Regions from separate parts of the Streptomyces sp. NPDC021019 genome, predicted to be linked through region 3. Evidence: riboswitches for the same ligand, from Rfam matches in the RefSeq annotation. Region 3 holds a riboswitch; each other region holds the start of a gene.
What was found. Region 3 has a riboswitch for cobalamin ahead of ACH4RG_RS08325 (ribonucleoside-diphosphate reductase subunit alpha). Riboswitches for the same ligand answer to the same signal wherever they lie in the genome.
Positions count from the first base shown of each region.

Region 1 (6,011 bases), on a different contig from region 3:
TGGAGCTGGGCCGCGTGCCGCTCGGCGACGCGGGCGATCTCCGGCAGCGGGTCGATGCGCCCCTCGTCGGTGGTCCCCGCCGTGGCGACGACCAGCAGCGGCGCTCCGGCGAGGGCGGCCAGCGCGTCGTCGAGGGCGGTCGGGTCGATCCGGCCGTCGCGGCAGGCGACGACCGCGGGGGCGGGCAGGCCGAGCATCCATGCGGCGCGGTGGACGCTGTGGTGGGCGTTGGCACCGGTCACCACCCGGAGGGCGCCGGAGGCTGTCCGCTCCCGGGCGAGGAGCAGGGCCACCAGGTTGGACTCGGTGCCGCCGCTGGTGATGAGGGCGTCGGGGGCGGGGGCCGCGGGGTGGACCAGGCGGGCCAGTGCGGCTGTGGTCAGCTCTTCGATCACCCCGGCGGCGGGCGCCTGGTCCCAGGAGTCCATGGAGGGGTTGAGGGCCGCCCCGGCCAGGTCCGCGGCGACGGCGACGGCGAGCGGCGGGCAGTGCAGATGAGCGACGCAGGCGGGGTCGGCCGGATCGGCGGCCCCTTCCGCGACCGCGCGAACCAGGTCCCCGAGAGCGGCCTCGGGTCCGATGCCCTCCTCCGGCAGGACCGGGGTGCAGAGGGCGAGGGTCTTCAGGGCCACGGCCGCGGGTCCTCCGGCGGGCAGCGGGCCGCCCCGGGCCGGGGCGGCCTTCTCCAGCGCGTCCAGGACGATCGCGGTGAGGGCCCGGAGCCGGCCCGGACCGTGCGCACCGCCCGCGACGAGACCTTCCCACGGTCCTTCCGGGCCGGGAGCCGGCTGCGTTCCGTCGCTCACGCCCCACGCTCCATGGGGAGTTCGCAGGACGGCAGGCCCTGAGCACGCAACATGGCGAAGTCCTTCGGTCGGAGTGCGCGGCGGGTCGTGCGGGTGTGCCGCCCCGCACGCGGGGCGGCACCGGTCGCGGAAAGATCCACAACCGGGCATTCGCTGGTTAGGCTAACCTAACTCCGGCCGTGCGAGAGAATGCGCCGCCGCCGCACGGGGCGACCCATCGGCGTCCGAACTACCTTTCCCCCGAGCGTAGTCGGGACGGAGCCGACGGCCCATGCCGACGTGAGTGCGGCGGCGCCCCGCCCGCCTGCGCGGACGCGTCGAGACAGGCCCCGGCCGCGGGCGCCCTCCCCGGAGCCGTACGGGCAGGGGCCCGGTGCGGGAGCGGTGGCGACCGCTCCCGCACCGGGCCCGGGTCACGCCGCTCCGGTGGGCAGTTCCGCGCGGATCTTCCGCGCGGCGGCGACCAGGTTCTCCAGGGAGACCCGGGTCTCGGGCCAGCCGCGGGTCTTCAGGCCGCAGTCCGGGTTCACCCACAGCCGGGTCGCCGGAATGGCCTCAAGTCCCTTGCGCAGCAGGGACGCCGCCTCCTCGGCGCTGGGGATGCGCGGAGAGTGGATGTCGTAGACGCCCGGGCCCGCCTCGCGGGGGTAGCCGTGGGCGGCCAGTTCGCGGGCGACCTGCATGTGGGAGCGGGCCGCCTCCAGGCTGATGACGTCGGCGTCGAGGTCGTCGATGGCCTGGACGATGTCGCCGAACTCCGCGTAGCACATGTGGGTGTGGATCTGGGTGTCCGGCCGCACCCCGGAGGTGGCGAGCCGGAAGGACTCCGTCGCCCACTCCAGGTACGCGGCGTGCTCGGCCGCCCGCAGCGGCAGTGTCTCGCGCAGCGCGGGCTCATCGACCTGGATCACCGAAGTGCCGCTCGCCTCCAGGTCGTTCACCTCGTCCCGCAGGGCGAGGGCCACCTGGCGGGCGGTGTCGCCGAGCGGCTGGTCGTCGCGGACGAAGGACCAGGCGAGCATGGTGACCGGGCCGGTGAGCATGCCCTTGACGGGGCGTGCGGTCAGCGACTGCGCGTACGTCGTCCAGCGCACCGTCATCGGCCCGGGGCGCGAGATGTCGCCCGCGAGGACCGGCGGCCGGACGTATCGGGTGCCGTAGGACTGCACCCAGCCGTGCTGGGTGGCGAGGTAGCCGGTGAGCTGCTCGGCGAAGTACTGCACCATGTCGTTGCGTTCGGGCTCGCCGTGGACCAGGACGTCGAGTCCGGCCTCCTCCTGGAAGGAGAGGACCTCGCGGATCTCGTTCTTGATGCGCTCCTCGTACCCGGCCTCGTCGATCCGCCCCGCCCGCAGGTCGGCGCGCGCGGTGCGCACGTCGGTGGTCTGCGGGAACGAGCCGATGGTGGTCGTCGGCAGCAGCGGCAGCCCGAGGTGGGCCCGTTGGGCGGCGGCGCGTTCCGGGTACGGCTGGGAGCGGCGGCCGTCCGCGTCGGTGACGGCCGCCGCACGGGCGCGGACGGCGGGGTCGCGGGTGAGCTCGGCATCGGTACGGGAGGCCAGGTCGGCACGGTTGGCGGCGAGTTCGGCCGTGATGGTGTCCGTGCCGCCGCCCAGGCCGCGGGCCAGGACGACGATCTCCTCGGTCTTCTGCTGGGCGAAGGCGAGCCAGCGCGCGATCTGTGGGGCGATTCCGTGCTCGGCGTCGGCGTCCAGCGGGACGTGCAGCAGGGAGCAGGAGGCGGAGACGTCGACCCGGTCGGCGAGGCCGAGGAGGGTGCCGAGGGTGGCGAGCGACTTCTCGTAGTCGTTGATCCAGATGTTGCGGCCGTTCACGACACCGGCGACCAGGCGCTTGCCGGGCAGTCCGCCGGCCGCCGCGAGGTCGTCGAGGTTCCCCGCGCCGGACTCGGTGAAGTCCAGGGCCAGCCCGTCGACGGGGGCCTTGGCCAGGACCGCCAGCGCTTCGCCGAGCCGCCCGAAGTAGGAGGCGACCAGCAGTCGGGGCCGGTCGGCCTGTCCGCCGAGCTCGCGGTAGGCGCGGGCGGCGGCGTTCAGCTCGGCCGGGGTGCGGTCCTGGACGAGTGCGGGTTCGTCCAGCTGCACCCACGTGGCGCCCGCCGCGCGCAGGTCGGCGAGGACCTCGGCGTACACGGGAAGCAGCCGGTCCAGGAGGGTCAGCGGCTCGAAGCCCTCCGCCACCCCGGGGGCCGCCTTGGCGAGCAGGAGGTAGGTGATGGGTCCGACCAGCACCGGCCGGGGCGTCAGACCGAGGGCCAGCGCCTCCTGGAACTCCGCGACCTGCTTGGCGGAGTCGGCGGAGAACAGCGTGTCCGGCCCCAACTCAGGGACGAGATAGTGGTAGTTGGTGTCGAACCACTTCGTCATTTCCAGCGGTGCGACGTCCTGCGTGCCCCGGGCCATGGCGAAGTAGCCGTCGAGGGCGTCGGCGTCGACGGCCTCGCGGTGCCGCTCGGGGACGGCGCCGACCATGACGCTGGTGTCCAGGACATGGTCGTAGTACGAGAAATCACCGGTCGGCACCTCGTGGACTCCGGCCTCGGCGAGCCGCTGCCAGGTTCCCCGGCGCAGCCCGGCGGCGGTCTCCCGGAGTGCGTCGGCGTCGACGCGGCCCTGCCAGTAACCCTCGACGGCCTTCTTCAGTTCACGGTTCCGGCCCTGGCGGGGGTAGCCGTACACGGTGGCCTGCGCTGCCGCGGCTGCGGGCTTCGCTGTCACGTGACTCTCCTTCGCGAGCGTGTCTGCGGGACAGACCCCGGACGGGACGCGGACGCGAAGGGATGACGCCTCGGGCGGAGACCGGGACACGAGGAACCGTGTCCGTCCGCCCGATGGTCACGCCGACCCGCCCACGAGGTCACCGGGATCTCCGCACGCGAACGGTCGCGTGCGGGCAACGGGCAGGTCTTCGGACTCGCGGGCACGTCTGCCGGGGCGGACACCTAATGGCCGTCGCTTCCCAGACCCGGCCGGGCCCAGTGCGTATGACGGCGGTCGTTCCCACTCACCGCTGCGGGGCAGTCCCGGATTCCCACCGGGTTCCCTCTTACGACACCCCGCCTGGCGGACGGGGCGAACCAGCTGCGCCGATCAGCCTAAGCGGGCGCCCGGCCCGCGCACACCGTTGTTCACACTTCGGATGGTGACGTGGGACACGGGTCGGTGAACTCCCCCGACTCCGGCTCGGACCCCGTCGCGGCGGGACACACCATGCCGGGCCACGCCTGTTCTCCGCCCGTTCGGCCGTTCGTCAGCCGCGTGCTGACCACTGGTCAGGTCGAGCGCGTCCACTGGACGTGACAGTGACACAGATGTAACCGAATGGCGTAGGGACTGCGGAACCACCGAGCGTCACAAGCCGTTCTTCTTCCCACTACACGGCCGCCGACCCGCGGCGAGGCCGACCGAGGAAACGGAATACGCCAGATGAAGAAGACAGTCGGGTGGGCCCAGGACGGCGACGACTGGACGATCACCGTGAACGGCACGCTGTATCGCGCGATCGAACGACCGGCGGACGGCCGGGTGCACAACTACCTCGTGCGGGGCGACGACCTCACCGCCGAATGCCCGAGCCTGGGGCACGGGCTCGGCATGATCAGGGCGCACGAGACCGGGCGCTGAACAACCCTGACATCCCTGTCGGTCCGACGACGAGGTGCGGAGGTCCTCCCCGCCCGCGCCTCGACGTGGACCCGTCAGTCATCGGCCGTCAGTCGCCGCCCGCGCCGGGCGGTCGGCTCAGCAGGTAGGTGTCCATGATCCAGCCGTGCCGTTCGCGGGCCTCCGCGCGCAGCCCGCTGATCCGGTCGGCCACCTCGTCGAGCGGGCCGGAGACCAGGATCTCCTCCGGGGTCCCGACGTAGGCGCCCCAGTGGATCCACCATCCCCTGCCCGTCAGCTCCGTGAAGCTCTCGTGGCCGTCGAGCATCACGACGAGGTCGCAGTCCTCGGGGAATCCCTGGGCGAGACGCCGTCCGGGGGTGATGTGGACGGGGCGGCCGACCCGGTTCAGGGTGACGCGGTGCCGGGCGGCGAGGGCGGAGACACTGCTGATGCCGGGGATCACCTCATGGCTGAATTCCACGGTTCCGCGGCCTCGAATGTCGTCGAGGACCGCGAGGGTGCTGTCGTACAGGGACGGGTCGCCCCACACGAGGAAGGCTCCGCACTGCCCCGGTGCGAGCTCTTGGACGATCAGGCGTTCACCGATGTCGGCGCGGCGGTGGCGCCAGTCGTGGACCGCCGAGGTGTAGCGCCCGGCGTCCTGCTGGGTGCGGTCCCGCCACGGGTCCTCGGCATCCACGACCCGGTAGGGGCCGGTCAGGTGTTCGTCGAGGATGTCCCGCCGCAGCCGGGTCAGCGCGTCCTTCTCCTTGCCCTTTCCCAGCACGAAGAAGACGTCGGCCCGGCGCATGGCCTTCACCGCGGCGAGCGTCAGGTGGTCGGGGTCGCCGGCGCCCATGCCGATGACGAGGATGTGACGGGGTGCGTCGCTCATGTCATCCGATCATGCCAGGAGCGGGACGCAGTGGACCTGCCAGGACGTCCGGCCGTGCGTTCGCGGGCAGAGGGGTGGCGCGGTGGAGAACGGCCGCGGGCCCCGGCCGCCGACGGCGCCCCGCAGGACCCCCGTCACCGGATCAGGGGACGGGGGCGGACAGCAGGGTGCCGTCCTCGAAGGTCAGGTAGAGGGAACCGCCGGACACCAGGGCACTGGACGGCCGCATCGAGGGAGCGTCGGCGGCCTCACCCTCCCGAGGCCAGCCGCGGAGCGTGGACCGGCTCGCCACGGCCGTCCCGTGCTCCAGGTCGAAGACCCGCACCCCGCCGTCCCCGAGCACCAGGACCCGGTCACCGGCCACGATGACGGAGTCCTCACCGTTCCAGGTCAGCGACCACTGTTCGCGCCAGGTCCGCGGGTCGAGGGCACTGAGATAGGCGGAGCCCTTCGCCGTGCCACTGCCTCGCACGAGAACCACCTCCTCGTGCCGCGCGCCGTGCAGCATGTCGACACGCGTGTCGCTGACCTTCCTGAGCGTGCGGGTCTCCCGCACCGCTTCCAGACAAGCGACATACGGGGCGCCGCGCCTCGGACCGGGACAGTGGTCGGAGATCCTGTCCAGATCCCTGCCGGTCTTCGGGTCCAGGGTGCGTGTGTCCCCGCCGGTCACCCAGAGACGGT
Region 1 is NZ_JBIRQR010000006.1:2,266-8,276, forward strand. It holds gene ACH4RG_RS27235 (pyridoxal phosphate-dependent decarboxylase family protein) at 1-806, opposite strand, end outside; gene metE (5-methyltetrahydropteroyltriglutamate--homocysteine S-methyltransferase) at 1,220-3,544, opposite strand; cobalamin riboswitch at 3,729-3,875, opposite strand; gene ACH4RG_RS27245 (hypothetical protein) at 4,253-4,450, shown strand; gene cobF (precorrin-6A synthase (deacetylating)) at 4,539-5,327, opposite strand; gene ACH4RG_RS27255 (protein kinase) at 5,470-6,011, opposite strand, start outside.
Region 1: another riboswitch for cobalamin. It lies ahead of metE (5-methyltetrahydropteroyltriglutamate--homocysteine S-methyltransferase); the one in region 3 lies ahead of ACH4RG_RS08325 (ribonucleoside-diphosphate reductase subunit alpha).

Region 2 (6,011 bases), on a different contig from region 3:
ACGTTGCCCGAGGTGCCGACGACCAGACCGTCCGCCGCGCTGCGGCGGGCGGTCGCGACGACGTCCAGCCAGGTCCGGCCGACGGATTCCGGGTGCTGCTCGCTCATGGGGCGAGCGTAGGGGGCCGGACGCGCAACCGGAACGTCACGGGGGAGGTGACGGAGGTCTCTTCCGGGTGCCGAACAGCCGTTCAAAATGTTCGCCAACTAGTGGCAAAGGGCGGTCCACACCCCACCCCACAGGCACCGCGCAGCCCCTCCCGGACACAAGCGGAGGGAGCCCACTCCGTTTGGAGTCACCGCAGCGCCCTGCCCAGTTCATCTTCCGTTCATCCAGGTTGCCTACGGTCCATGTGCCACTGACGTCGAACGATTGCCTGGGTAAATGGAACACATCACGCTGCTGCTTGCGATTGTGGTCGTGACAGCTCTCGTGTTCGATTTCACGAACGGTTTCCACGACACCGCCAACGCGATGGCTACGACCATCTCGACCGGCGCCCTGAAGCCCAAGACAGCGGTGGCGATGTCCGCCGTTCTCAACCTGATCGGCGCGTTCCTGTCGGTGGAGGTCGCCAAGACGATCTCCGGCGGGATCGTCAACGAAGACGGCATCAGAACCGAGGTCATCTTCGCGGCGCTCGTCGGCGCCATCCTGTGGAATCTCCTGACCTGGCTGGTCGGCCTGCCCTCCAGCTCTTCCCACGCCCTGTTCGGCGGACTGATCGGCGCGGCCGTCATGTCGGCCGGCTGGTCCTCGATCAACGGCGGCACCGTCGTCACCAAGGTGCTGCTGCCCGCGATCGCGGCCCCCCTGGTCGCCGGTATCGCCGCGATGCTGGCCACGCGGCTGACGTACCGGATCAACCGGAACGTCACCGACGAGGGTCAGCTCAAGTCGACCGCCAAGGGCTACCGGGCCGGACAGATCGCCTCCGCCGGTCTCGTCTCGCTCGCCCACGGCACCAACGACGCCCAGAAGACGATGGGCATCATCACCCTGGCGCTGGTCACCAGCGGTGTCCTGGCCCCCGGCTCCAACCCGCCCATGTGGGTCATCGTCTCCGCCGGTGTGGCCATCGCGCTCGGCACCTACCTCGGCGGCTGGCGCATCATCCGCACGATGGGCAAGGGCCTGACCGACCTCCAGCCGCCGCAGGGCTTCGCCGCCCAGACCAGCGCGGCGACGGTCATCCTGGCCTCCTCGCACCTCGGCTTCTCGCTCTCCACCACCCAGTCCTGCTCCGGTGCCGTCATGGGCGCGGGCCTCGGCCGCAAGGGGGGCGTGGTCCGCTGGTCCACCGCCACCCGGATGTTCGTCGCCTGGGGGCTGACGCTCCCGGCGGCCGGTCTGATCGGCGCGGGCGCCGAGTACCTGACCAAGCAGGGCCCCTGGGGCATCGCGGTCACCGCGGTCGTGCTCGTGGGCGGCTCCTTCGCCATCTGGCTGGCCTCGCGCCGCCAGCCGGTCGACCACACCAACGTCAACGACACGGACGGGGAGGGCGAGCCCCAGGGCGTCGTCACCACCGCCATCGCCGCGGTCCAGCCGCCGCCCGTCGGCGGCCCGGCCGCCGACCTCGCAACCACCATCCCGGCCCCGGCCCCGTCGCCCGACGACCCGGCACGGCCGCCGGCCAAGGTGTAAGGACAGATCAGCATGAAAATCGACTGGGCAGCTCTCGCCTCCGTGTTCGGTGTCAGCCTCGTGGTCACCGTCGCGCTGGTCGGCCTCTTCACCCTGGGCATCGTCGCCCTCTCCAAGCAGTCCGCCACGGCCGGAAGCAGCGCCGCCGGAGGGTCGGTCGCGCTGGCGCGCACCGGCGCGTACACCTGCTTCGCGGCGTGCGTGGCGGCGGTCGCGTACGGGATCTACCTGATCGTCGCCTGACTCCGCACCCCGCCCCCTCTTCGGGCCGGACACACTCTCGTGTGTCCGGCCCGATGTGTGTCTGCGCACAGTGGAGCCCCGCAGGTCAACAGCGAGTTGACGGTTGTTCGCGGGGCGTGGTGGACTGCCGGAGCCATTTACGGCGACAGCAGAGGAAGCCGGTGCGAATCCGGCGCGGTCCCGCCACTGTCACCGGGGAGCGCTCCCCCACACCGGAACGTCACGGCCCGCTCACGCGGGCTGGAAGGCCGGGGGAACCGCGGATCCGGAAGCCAGGAGACTCTCGTCGCCGGTCACGTCGAACCAGGGCGCGGACCCTGAGTGAGGACATACGCCATGCCCGGCCGCCGTGCACCCCGTCCTGTGCCCCCCACGACAGGCCCTCGCGCCGGAACGCCTCTCCCCGCGACCGGCTGATCCGTGCGTGCCGACCGCGTCTTCGCGTACGGCGCCACGGCCGGGCTGATCGCCGACGCCCTGCTCGGCGACCCCCGCCGGGGCCACCCCGTCGCCGGATTCGGCCGCGCCGCCGCGCGGGTGGAGTCCCTGCTGTGGCGTGACGACCGGGGCCGGGGCGCGCTGCACACCCTCGTCTGCGCCGGAGGCGCCGTGGGGGCCGCCGCGCTGACCGCGCGCGCCGTCCGGGGACGCCCCGCGCTCGCCGTCGCGCTGACCGCCGTCACCGCCTGGTCCGTCGTCGGGGGGACGTCGCTGGGGCGGGAGGCCCGCGCCATCGGCGGTGCCCTGGCCGCCGGGGACCTGGAGGTGGCCCGGGAGCGGCTGCCGCACCTGTGCGGGCGTGATCCGCACTCCCTGGACGGTCCGGGCATCGCCCGCGCGGTCGTCGAGTCGGTCGCCGAGAACACCTCGGACGCCGTCGTCGGCGCGCTGGTGTGGGGGGCGATCGGCGGGGTGCCGGGACTCGTCGGCTTCCGGGCGGTGAACACGCTCGACGCGATGGTCGGCCACAAGTCGCCCCGCTACCGCCGTTACGGATGGGCCTCGGCCCGTCTGGACGACCTCGCGGGGTGGCCCGGTGCCCGGCTGACGGCCGCGCTGGCCGTGGCGGGCGGCGGGCGGCCCAGGGAGGCCGTACGCGCCTGGAAGGCGGACGCGGGGCGTCACCCGAGCCCGAACGCGGGGCCGGTGGAGGCCGCGTTCGCGGGGGCGCTCGGCGTACGGCTGGGCGGGACCCTGGCGTACGCGGGGCGCGTCGAGCACCGGCCGGTGCTGAACGGGGAGTCCGGGCGGGACGTGCGGGGCGCGGACATCGAACGCGCGGTACGGCTGTCGCGCCGGGTGAGCATGCTGGCCCTCGGAGTGTGCGTGGCGGGGCGGACGGTCGCGGGACGCGTGGTCGCGGGACGGTCGTCGGCAGGACGGCAGCGGGGGCGGGGGCGGTCATGAACGGTCCGGCACGGAACGCGGTACGGGAACGGGAGCGGGTATGAGCGGCGGTCTGCTGGTCGCGGGGACCACATCGGACGCGGGCAAGAGCGTCGTCACGGCGGGCATCTGCCGGTGGCTGGTGCGCCGGGGCGTGAAGGTCGCGCCCTTCAAGGCCCAGAACATGTCCCTGAACTCCTTCGTGACCCGGGAGGGCGCGGAGATCGGCCGGGCCCAGGCGATGCAGGCGCAGGCCGCCGGGGTGGAGCCGACGGCCCTGATGAACCCGGTGCTGCTGAAACCCGGCAGTGACCGGTCCAGCCAGGTCGTGCTGATGGGCAAGCCGGTGGGAGAGATGAGCGCCCGGGGGTACCACGGGGGCCGTCAGGAGACGCTGCTCGGGACGGTGACGGACTGCCTGGAGCAGCTGCGGGCCACGTACGACGCGGTCATCTGCGAAGGGGCCGGGAGCCCCGCCGAGATCAATCTCCGGCGCACCGACATCGTGAACATGGGGATCGCCCGCGCGGCCCGCTTTCCCGTGCTGGTGGTCGGGGACATCGACCGGGGCGGCGTCTTCGCGTCGTTCTTCGGGACGACGGCCCTCCTGGGCCCCGAGGACCAGGCGCTGGTCGCGGGCTACCTGGTGAACAAGTTCCGGGGCGACGTCTCGCTGCTGGAGCCGGGCCTGGACATGCTCCACGGGCTGACCGGGAGGCGGACGTACGGGGTGCTGCCGTTCGCCCACGGGCTCGGTATCGACGAGGAGGACGGCCTGCGGGTGTCCCTGCGGGGTGCGGTACGGGAGTCGGTCGTGGCTCCCCCGCACGGCGAGGACGTGCTGCGGGTGGCGGTCTGCGCGGTGCCGCTGATGTCGAACTTCACGGACGTGGACGCGCTGGCCGCCGAGCCGGGCGTCGTCGTGCGGTTCGTGGACCGGGCGGAGGAGCTGGCCGACGCGGACCTGGTGATCGTGCCCGGGACGCGCGGCACGGTGAAGGCGCTGGCCTGGCTGCGCGAGCGTGGCCTCGCGAATGCGCTGGTGCGGAGGGCCGCGGAGGGCCTGCCGGTGCTGGGCATCTGCGGCGGGTTCCAGGTGCTCGGCGAGCGGATCGAGGACGAGGTGGAGTCGCGGGCCGGCGTCGTGGACGGGCTCGGGCTGCTGCCGGTGCGCATCCGCTTCGACCGGGCCAAGACGCTGGCGCGGCCGGTCGGTTCGGCGCTGGGCGAGCCGGTGGAGGGGTACGAGATCCACCACGGGGTGGCCGACGTGCGGGGCGGGGAGCCGTTCCTCGACGGGTGCCGGGTGGGGGCGGTGTGGGGGACGCACTGGCACGGGTCGCTGGAGAGCGACGCGTTCCGGCGGCGGTTCCTGGTGGAGGTGGCCCGGGCCGCCGGGCGGCGGTTCGTGCCGGCGCCGGACACGAGTTTCGGGGTGCTGCGGGAGGAGCAGCTGGATCGGCTCGGGGATCTGGTGGAGGAACACGCGGACACGGACGCGTTGTGGCGGTTGATCGAGGGGGGTGCGCCGGTGGGGTTGCCGTTCGTGCCCCCGGGGGCGCCGGTCCTGCCGGGGGCCGACGCGGGTACGGGTGCGGGTGGTGCGGCGAGCCGGGGCGCTGCCCCGGACCCCGCTCCTCGATCGCCGGAGGGGCTTGGTTTTGCCGGGTCCGCTGGAGCAAGGCCCCAAGGGCTCGGGGAAGCAGCTGTTGTTCATGTCGACCAGGAGGCCAAGTGAGTACGCCGTATCCCTTCACCGCGATCGTCGGGCAGGACGACCTGCGGCTCGGGCTGTTGCTGAACGCGGTCAGTCCGGCTGTCGGCGGGGTGCTCGTACGGGGCGAGAAGGGGACCGCCAAGTCCACCGCCGTGCGCGCGCTCGCCGCCCTCGTGCCGGAGGTCTCCGTCGTGCCGGGGTGCAGGTTCTCCTGCGATCCCCTCTCCCCCGATCCGGCGTGTCCCGACGCGCCGCACGCGGAGGCCGCCGGTGTGTCGCGGGCCGCGCGGACCGTGGAGCTGCCCGTGGGCGCGTCCGAGGACCGGCTCGTGGGGGCGCTGGACATCGAGCGGGCGCTGTCGGAGGGCGTGAAGGCGTTCGAGCCGGGGCTGCTGGCCGACGCGCACCGCGGGATCCTGTACGTCGACGAGGTCAACCTGCTCCACGACCACCTGGTGGACCTGCTGCTGGACGCGGCGGCCATGGGCGCCTCGTACGTCGAGCGCGAGGGCGTCTCCGTACGGCACGCGGCACGGTTCCTGCTGGTGGGGACGATGAACCCGGAAGAGGGCGAGCTGCGGCCGCAGCTGCTGGACCGGTTCGGGCTGACCGTCGAGGTGGCTGCCTCCCGGGACACCGACGAACGGGTCGAGGTCGTGCGGCGCAGGCTCGCGTACGACGACGACCCCGAGGGGTTCGCCGCGCGCTGGGCCGGGGAGGAGAGCGCCCTGCGGAAGCGCATCGCCGCCGCGCGCGCCCTGCTGCCCCGCGTCGTGCTCGGTGACGGCGTGTTGCGGCAGATCGCCGCGACCTGCGCCGCGTTCGAGGTCGACGGCATGCGGGCCGACATCGTGATGGCCCGTACCGCGACCGCGCTCGCCGCCTGGGCGGGCCGCGAGGAGGTCACCGCCGACGACGTGCGGCAGGCCGCTCTCCTCGCGCTCCCCCACCGGCGTCGCCGCAACCCGTTCGACGCGCCCGGTCTGGACGAGGACAAGCTCGACCAGACCCTGGACGA
Region 2 is NZ_JBIRQR010000002.1:52,569-58,579, forward strand. It holds gene ACH4RG_RS11160 (class II aldolase/adducin family protein) at 1-107, opposite strand, end outside; gene ACH4RG_RS11165 (anion permease) at 385-1,647, shown strand; gene ACH4RG_RS11170 (hypothetical protein) at 1,660-1,890, shown strand; cobalamin riboswitch at 2,041-2,173, shown strand; gene ACH4RG_RS11175 (cobalamin biosynthesis protein) at 2,311-3,297, shown strand; gene ACH4RG_RS11180 (cobyric acid synthase) at 3,338-5,014, shown strand; gene ACH4RG_RS11185 (putative cobaltochelatase) at 5,011-6,011, shown strand, end outside.
Region 2: another riboswitch for cobalamin. It lies ahead of ACH4RG_RS11175 (cobalamin biosynthesis protein); the one in region 3 lies ahead of ACH4RG_RS08325 (ribonucleoside-diphosphate reductase subunit alpha).

Region 3 (6,011 bases):
ACGGCCAGGATGCAGGCCCGCAGCAGGTTCCAGGCGGGCGCGGAGGCGGCGCGCCGGGGCTGGATCTGACCGGCCCGAAGGCCGACGTGTCCCGGGTGAACCAAAACGCGGCGGCACCCGTGTCCCCGTGCGATACATCACCGTTGCCGGACCGCAATGCGGACGGGGGGTGACGCTGGGCGGACGCGTCCCCTAGATTTCCTGCCCATTGCACCGGTGATCAGCGAGGGGACGGAGTCACCACATGGCGAACACGCCCGCACCAGCACCATCGGCACCGCAGGCGCCGGGGAAACGGGGCATCTCCCCCAGGTCCGTCGTGGTCTGGAGCCTGGTCGCCCTGGTCGGCGCCATCGGCTGGGCCACCCTCGCGCTCTCGCGGGGTGAGGAGGTCTCCGCCGCCTGGATGCTGGCAGCGGCCCTCGGCTCGTACGCCATCGCGTACCGCTTCTACTCCCGTTTCATCGCCAACCGCGTCCTGAAGGCCGACAGGAACCGCGCGACCCCCGCCGAACGGCTGGACAACGGCGTCGACTTCCACCCCACCGACCGCCGGGTCCTGTTCGGCCACCACTTCGCCGCCATCGCCGGGGCGGGGCCCCTGGTCGGCCCGGTGCTCGCCGCGCAGATGGGCTATCTGCCCGGCACGATCTGGCTCGTCGTCGGCGTCATCTTCGCCGGCGCCGTCCAGGACATGGTGACGCTCTTCTTCTCGACGCGCCGCAATGGCCGTTCGCTCGGCCAGATGGCGCGCGACGAGATCGGCCCGGTCGGCGGGATCGCCGCCCTGGTCGCGGTCTTCATCATCATGATCATCCTGCTCGCGGTCCTCGCGCTGGTCATCGTGAACGCGCTCGCGCACTCGCCGTGGGGCGTCTTCTCCATCGGCATGACGATCCCGATCGCCCTCTTCATGGGCGTCTATCTGCGCACCCTGCGGCCCGGCAAGGTCAGCGAGGTCTCCTTCATCGGCGTCGCGCTGCTCCTCCTCGCGATCGTCTCGGGCGGCTGGGTCGCCGAGTCGTCGTGGGCGGACTTCTTCACGCTCGAGCCGGGCACGCTGGTGATCTGGATGATCGTGTACGGGTTCTTCGCCTCCGTGCTCCCCGTGTGGCTGCTGCTGGCCCCGCGGGACTACCTCTCCACCTTCATGAAGGTCGGCACGATCGGGCTGCTGGCCCTGGGCGTGGTCGTCGCCCTGCCGACCCTGAAGATGCCCGCGGTCACCGACTTCGCCTCCAGTGGCTCGGGCCCGGTCTTCGCCGGCTCGATGTTCCCCTTCGTCTTCATCACCATCGCCTGCGGCGCGCTCTCCGGCTTCCACTCCCTGGTCGCCTCCGGCACCACGCCGAAGATGGTCCAGAAGGAGACGCAGATCCGGATGATCGGCTACGGCGCCATGCTGGTCGAGTCGTTCGTCGCGATCATGGCGATGATCGCCGCCTGCATCATCGACCCCGGCCTCTACTTCGCCATCAACGCACCCGCCGGCGTGATCGGCGACAGTGTCCAGTCCGCCTCCCAGGCCGTGGCCGGCTTCGGCTTCACCATCACCCCGGACGCCCTGGCCCAGGCCGCCAAGGACGTCGAGGAGGCGAGCCTGCTCTCCCGGACCGGTGGCGCGCCCACCTTCGCGCTCGGCATGGCGGAGATCTTCTCCGCGGTGGTCGGCGGGACCGCGATGAAGGCGTTCTGGTACCACTTCGCCATCATGTTCGAGGCGCTCTTCATCCTCACCACCGTGGACGCGGGCACCCGGGTCGGGCGCTTCATGCTCCAGGACATGCTGGGCAACGTCTACAAGCCGTTCCGCGAGGTCAGCTGGAAGCCGGGCGTCTGGTTCGCCAGCGCCGTCGTGGTCGGCGGCTGGGGCTACTTCCTCTGGGTCGGCGTGCACGACCCGCTGGGCGGCATCAACCAGCTGTTCCCGCTCTTCGGCATCGCCAACCAGCTGCTGGCGGCCGTCGCGCTGGCCGTCTGCACCACCCTGCTCGTCAAGTCCGGTCGCCTGAAGTGGGCGTGGGTCACCGCGGTCCCGCTCGCCTGGGACGTGGCGGTCACCCTCACCGCGAGCTGGCAGAAGATCTTCTCCGACGACGTCAAGATCGGCTTCTTCGCCCAGCGCGACAAGTACCAGGCGGGCATCGACGCGGGCGAGGTGCTGGCCCCCGCGAAGAGCATGGACGACATGCGGACCGTCGTCACCAACTCCACCGTCGACGGGGTGCTGAGCGCGCTCTTCGCGCTCCTCATCATCGTGGTGCTCGTGGACGCCGGGCGGGTGTGCTACAAGGCCATCCGCGACCCGGAGAGCGTCAGGCTCCACGAGACGCCCTACGTCGAGTCCAAGCTCGTCGCCCCGGCCTCGCTCTTCGCGACCAAGGAGGAGAAGGCCGAACTGGCCGCCGCCGGGGTCGGCCCCGAGGGCGGCATCCGCAAGGAGGCGGCGGAGACGGGGAGCCGGACATGACGGTCGCGGATGTACGACGGGTGGCCGGACGGATCCGCTGGTACGTCCGTGAGCTGACCGGCGAGTCGACGTACGACCGCTATGTCGCGCACGCGAGGACCCATGATCCGGACACGCCGGTGATGAGCCGTCGCGCCTTCGAACGCAGCCGCATGGACGCCCGCGAGGCGGATCCCCGCGAGGGCTTCCGCTGCTGCTGAGCGCACCGGCCGAAGCTCGGGCCGCCGCACCCCTTCCCGGGCGCGGCGGCCCCTTTTCGCGCCCTCGCACCGGCCCGGGCGCCGCCGAATTCCCGGTGCGCGGAGCCCTCACCGTACGAAAGGATGTGCCCATGACACCGCATCCCCGGCCGCCCCGGCCGCCCCGGCACCGCCCCGTACTCGCGACCTTGGCGCTGGCGCTGAGCCTGGCGGCGGCGACGGGCTGCGGCACCGAGGTGGCGCCCGACGCGGAGGCGGCGCGGAGCGGATCGGCCGACCCCGCGCCCGACCGGGCGGAGCTGGAGGCGCGGGCGCTGGCCGCGCAGACCGTCACGGAGCACGTGTGGGTGACCGAAGTCCCGGGGTACACCCTGGCCCGCCAGTCGGTCGGGGTGATCGGCGACGACGGGTTCGGCAGCGTCTACACCACGCCCGACGGCGGGCAGATCCAGCTGCGGGTGGAGCGCCGGGCACACGCCGGGGCCGACTGCACGAAGGACCCCGCGCCCGCCGGCGGTCAGGAGCCCCTGAAGACGTGCGAGCGGGACGGCGAACAGTGGTACCGGGCCACGGAGTCGGGCCACGCCTACGCGCGGGAGCAGGGCGGACTCGTGGTCACCCTGAGCGGGGCGCCCGAGGAGGTGGACCGGGCGACGCTGCGGTCGGCGGCGCGGGCCGCCCACCGCGCCGACGACCACGAGCTGGACCGGGTGCTGCCGCCTGCCGACGAGACCGCGCGGCGGCAGCCGGTCGAACGCGGCGACCTGCCGCCGGTGGGCGACGGCGCGCCCAACAACGACGTGGGAGCGAGCGGCTGACAGGGGAGCGAGCGACTGACGCGGGAGTGAGTGGCCGACGTAGAGGCGAGTGGCCGACGGAGGAGCTGACGTGGGAGCGAGTGGGTGATGGACCTGACGATCAGGGCGGCGGAGCCCGCCGAGTACGCCGTCCTCGGCGGGATCACCGCCGAGGCGTATCTCGGCGACGGGCTGCTGGACGGCGGCCCGCAGGACCCGTATCTGCTGAAGTTGCGGGCGGTGGAGCAACGCGCGGCCGAGGCCGAGGTCCTCGTCGCGCTCGACGCGGACGGGGCGGTGCTCGGCGGCGTGACGTATGCGGCACCCGGCACCCCGTGGCGCGACATCGCCGGTCCGGACGAGGCCGAGTTCCGGATGCTGGCCGTGGCCCGCGAGGGGCGCGGGCGGGGCGTGGGGGAGGCTCTCGTGCGGGCGTGCGTCGAGCGCGCCCGGTCCGCCGACGGTGTGCGGGCGCTGGTGCTGTCGACACAGTCGGCCATGCTCGGAGCCCATAGGATCTACCGTCGGCTCGGCTTCGCACGGACCCCCGGACGGGACTGGGAACCGGTGCCGGGGCTACGTCTCATGACCTTCCGGCTGGAGCTGGAGGCACCCTCCTGAGGGGCGCGTTGAATCGTCGCGACACAACATGTGGGGGCCGCTTCATCCGGCGGCCCCCACATGTATGCTCGACCTCGCTGTCGCCGCAGGGGAATCCGGTGCGAATCCGGAACTGTCCCGCAACGGTGTGATCGGTGTGCATGTGCACACCCGCAAGTCCGAAGACCTGTCGACAGCGCGTCCGGCTCGACCGAACCGGACGCCATACGTCCGGGTCTCGCGGATAGGCCGGTGGACGCCGTCAGCTGTGCCGCCCTGCCCCGGGTTTCGCGCTGCCCGGCTTCCCCGCCTGCCGCCGGCCCCTGCCGAGCGAGGGAAAGCCCAGTGACCATCGCGCCCGCCGATCCGGTTTCAGCCACCGAATCCGCTGCCTCCACCACGTCCGGAGCAGGCACGAACGACGGACCCGGGACCGCCCTGCTGCGGACCCTGACCGACCTCACCGTCGATCTTCCCGACACCGACCCCGGACGGGTCGCCGCCGCCGCGCTGCGCGGACGCAACGCCCGCTCCGACGAGGCCGAGCTGCGCTCGCTGGCCACCGAGGCGGCCGCGGGGCTCATCTCCGAGGACCCGGCGTACTCCCGGCTGGCCGCCCGGCTGCTGACCCGCACGATCGCGGACGAGGCCGCGGGCCAGGGCGCGACGTCCTTCTCCGCCTCGGTCGCCGTGGGCCACCGCGAGGGCCTGATCGCCGACCGCACCGCCGCGTTCGTCGCGCTCCACTCGGCCGCCCTCGACCAGCTCGTCGACCAGGCCCTGGCGGACGGCGCCGACGACCGCTTCGGCTACTTCGGTCTGCGGACGCTGCACAGCCGCTACCTGCTGCGCCACCCGATCACCCGGCAGGTCATCGAGACCCCGCAGCACTTCATGCTGCGCGTGGCCGCGGGCCTCGCCGAGGACGAGTCGGTGCGGGCGCTGGACGAGGTCGCCGCGCTGTACGGGCTGATGAGCCGGCTGGACTACCTCCCCTCCTCCCCCACGCTCTTCAACTCCGGCACCCGGCACCCGCAGATGTCCTCCTGCTATCTGCTGGACTCGCCGAAGGACGAGCTGGACTCGATCTACGACCGCTACCACCAGGTGGCGCGGCTCTCCAAGCACGCGGGCGGCATCGGTCTGTCGTACTCCCGCATCCGCGCCCGGGGTTCGCTGATCCGGGGCACCAACGGGCACTCCAACGGCATCGTGCCGTTCCTGAAGACGCTGGACGCCTCCGTCGCGGCGGTGAACCAGGGCGGCCGACGCAAGGGCGCGGCGGCGGTCTACCTGGAGACCTGGCACGCGGACATCGAGGAGTTCCTGGAGCTCCGCGACAACACGGGCGAGGACCAGCGGCGTACGCACAACCTGAACCTGGCGCACTGGATCCCGGACGAGTTCATGCGCCGGGTCGACGCGGACACCGAGTGGTCGCTGTTCTCCCCCGCCGATGTGCCCGAGCTGGTCGACCTGTGGGGCGACGCGTTCGACGCGGCCTACCGGGCGGCCGAGGCCAAGGGGCTGGCGCGCAGGACGATTCCGGCGCGTGAGCTGTACGGCCGGATGATGCGGACCCTCGCGCAGACCGGCCAGGGCTGGATGACGTTCAAGGACGCCTCGAACCGGACCGCGAACCAGACCGCCGAGCCGGGCCGCGTCGTCCACTCCTCGAACCTGTGCACCGAGATCCTCGAAGTCACCGACGACGGTGAGACGGCCGTCTGCAACCTGGGGTCGGTCAACCTCGGCGCGTTCGTGGCGGACGGCTCGATCGACTGGGACCGGCTGGACGCCACCGTGCGGACCGCCGTGACCTTCCTGGACCGGGTCGTCGACATCAACTTCTACCCGACCGAGCAGGCCGGGCGCTCCAACTCCCGCTGGCGGCCGGTCGGCCTGGGGGCGATGGGGCTCCAGGACGTCTTCTTCCAGCTGCGC
Region 3 is NZ_JBIRQR010000001.1:1,786,036-1,792,046, reverse strand. It holds gene ACH4RG_RS08350 (LuxR C-terminal-related transcriptional regulator) at 1-69, shown strand, start outside; gene ACH4RG_RS08345 (carbon starvation CstA family protein) at 245-2,470, shown strand; gene ACH4RG_RS08340 (YbdD/YjiX family protein) at 2,467-2,670, shown strand; gene ACH4RG_RS08335 (hypothetical protein) at 2,802-3,488, shown strand; gene ACH4RG_RS08330 (GNAT family N-acetyltransferase) at 3,576-4,088, shown strand; cobalamin riboswitch at 4,141-4,277, shown strand; gene ACH4RG_RS08325 (ribonucleoside-diphosphate reductase subunit alpha) at 4,413-6,011, shown strand, end outside.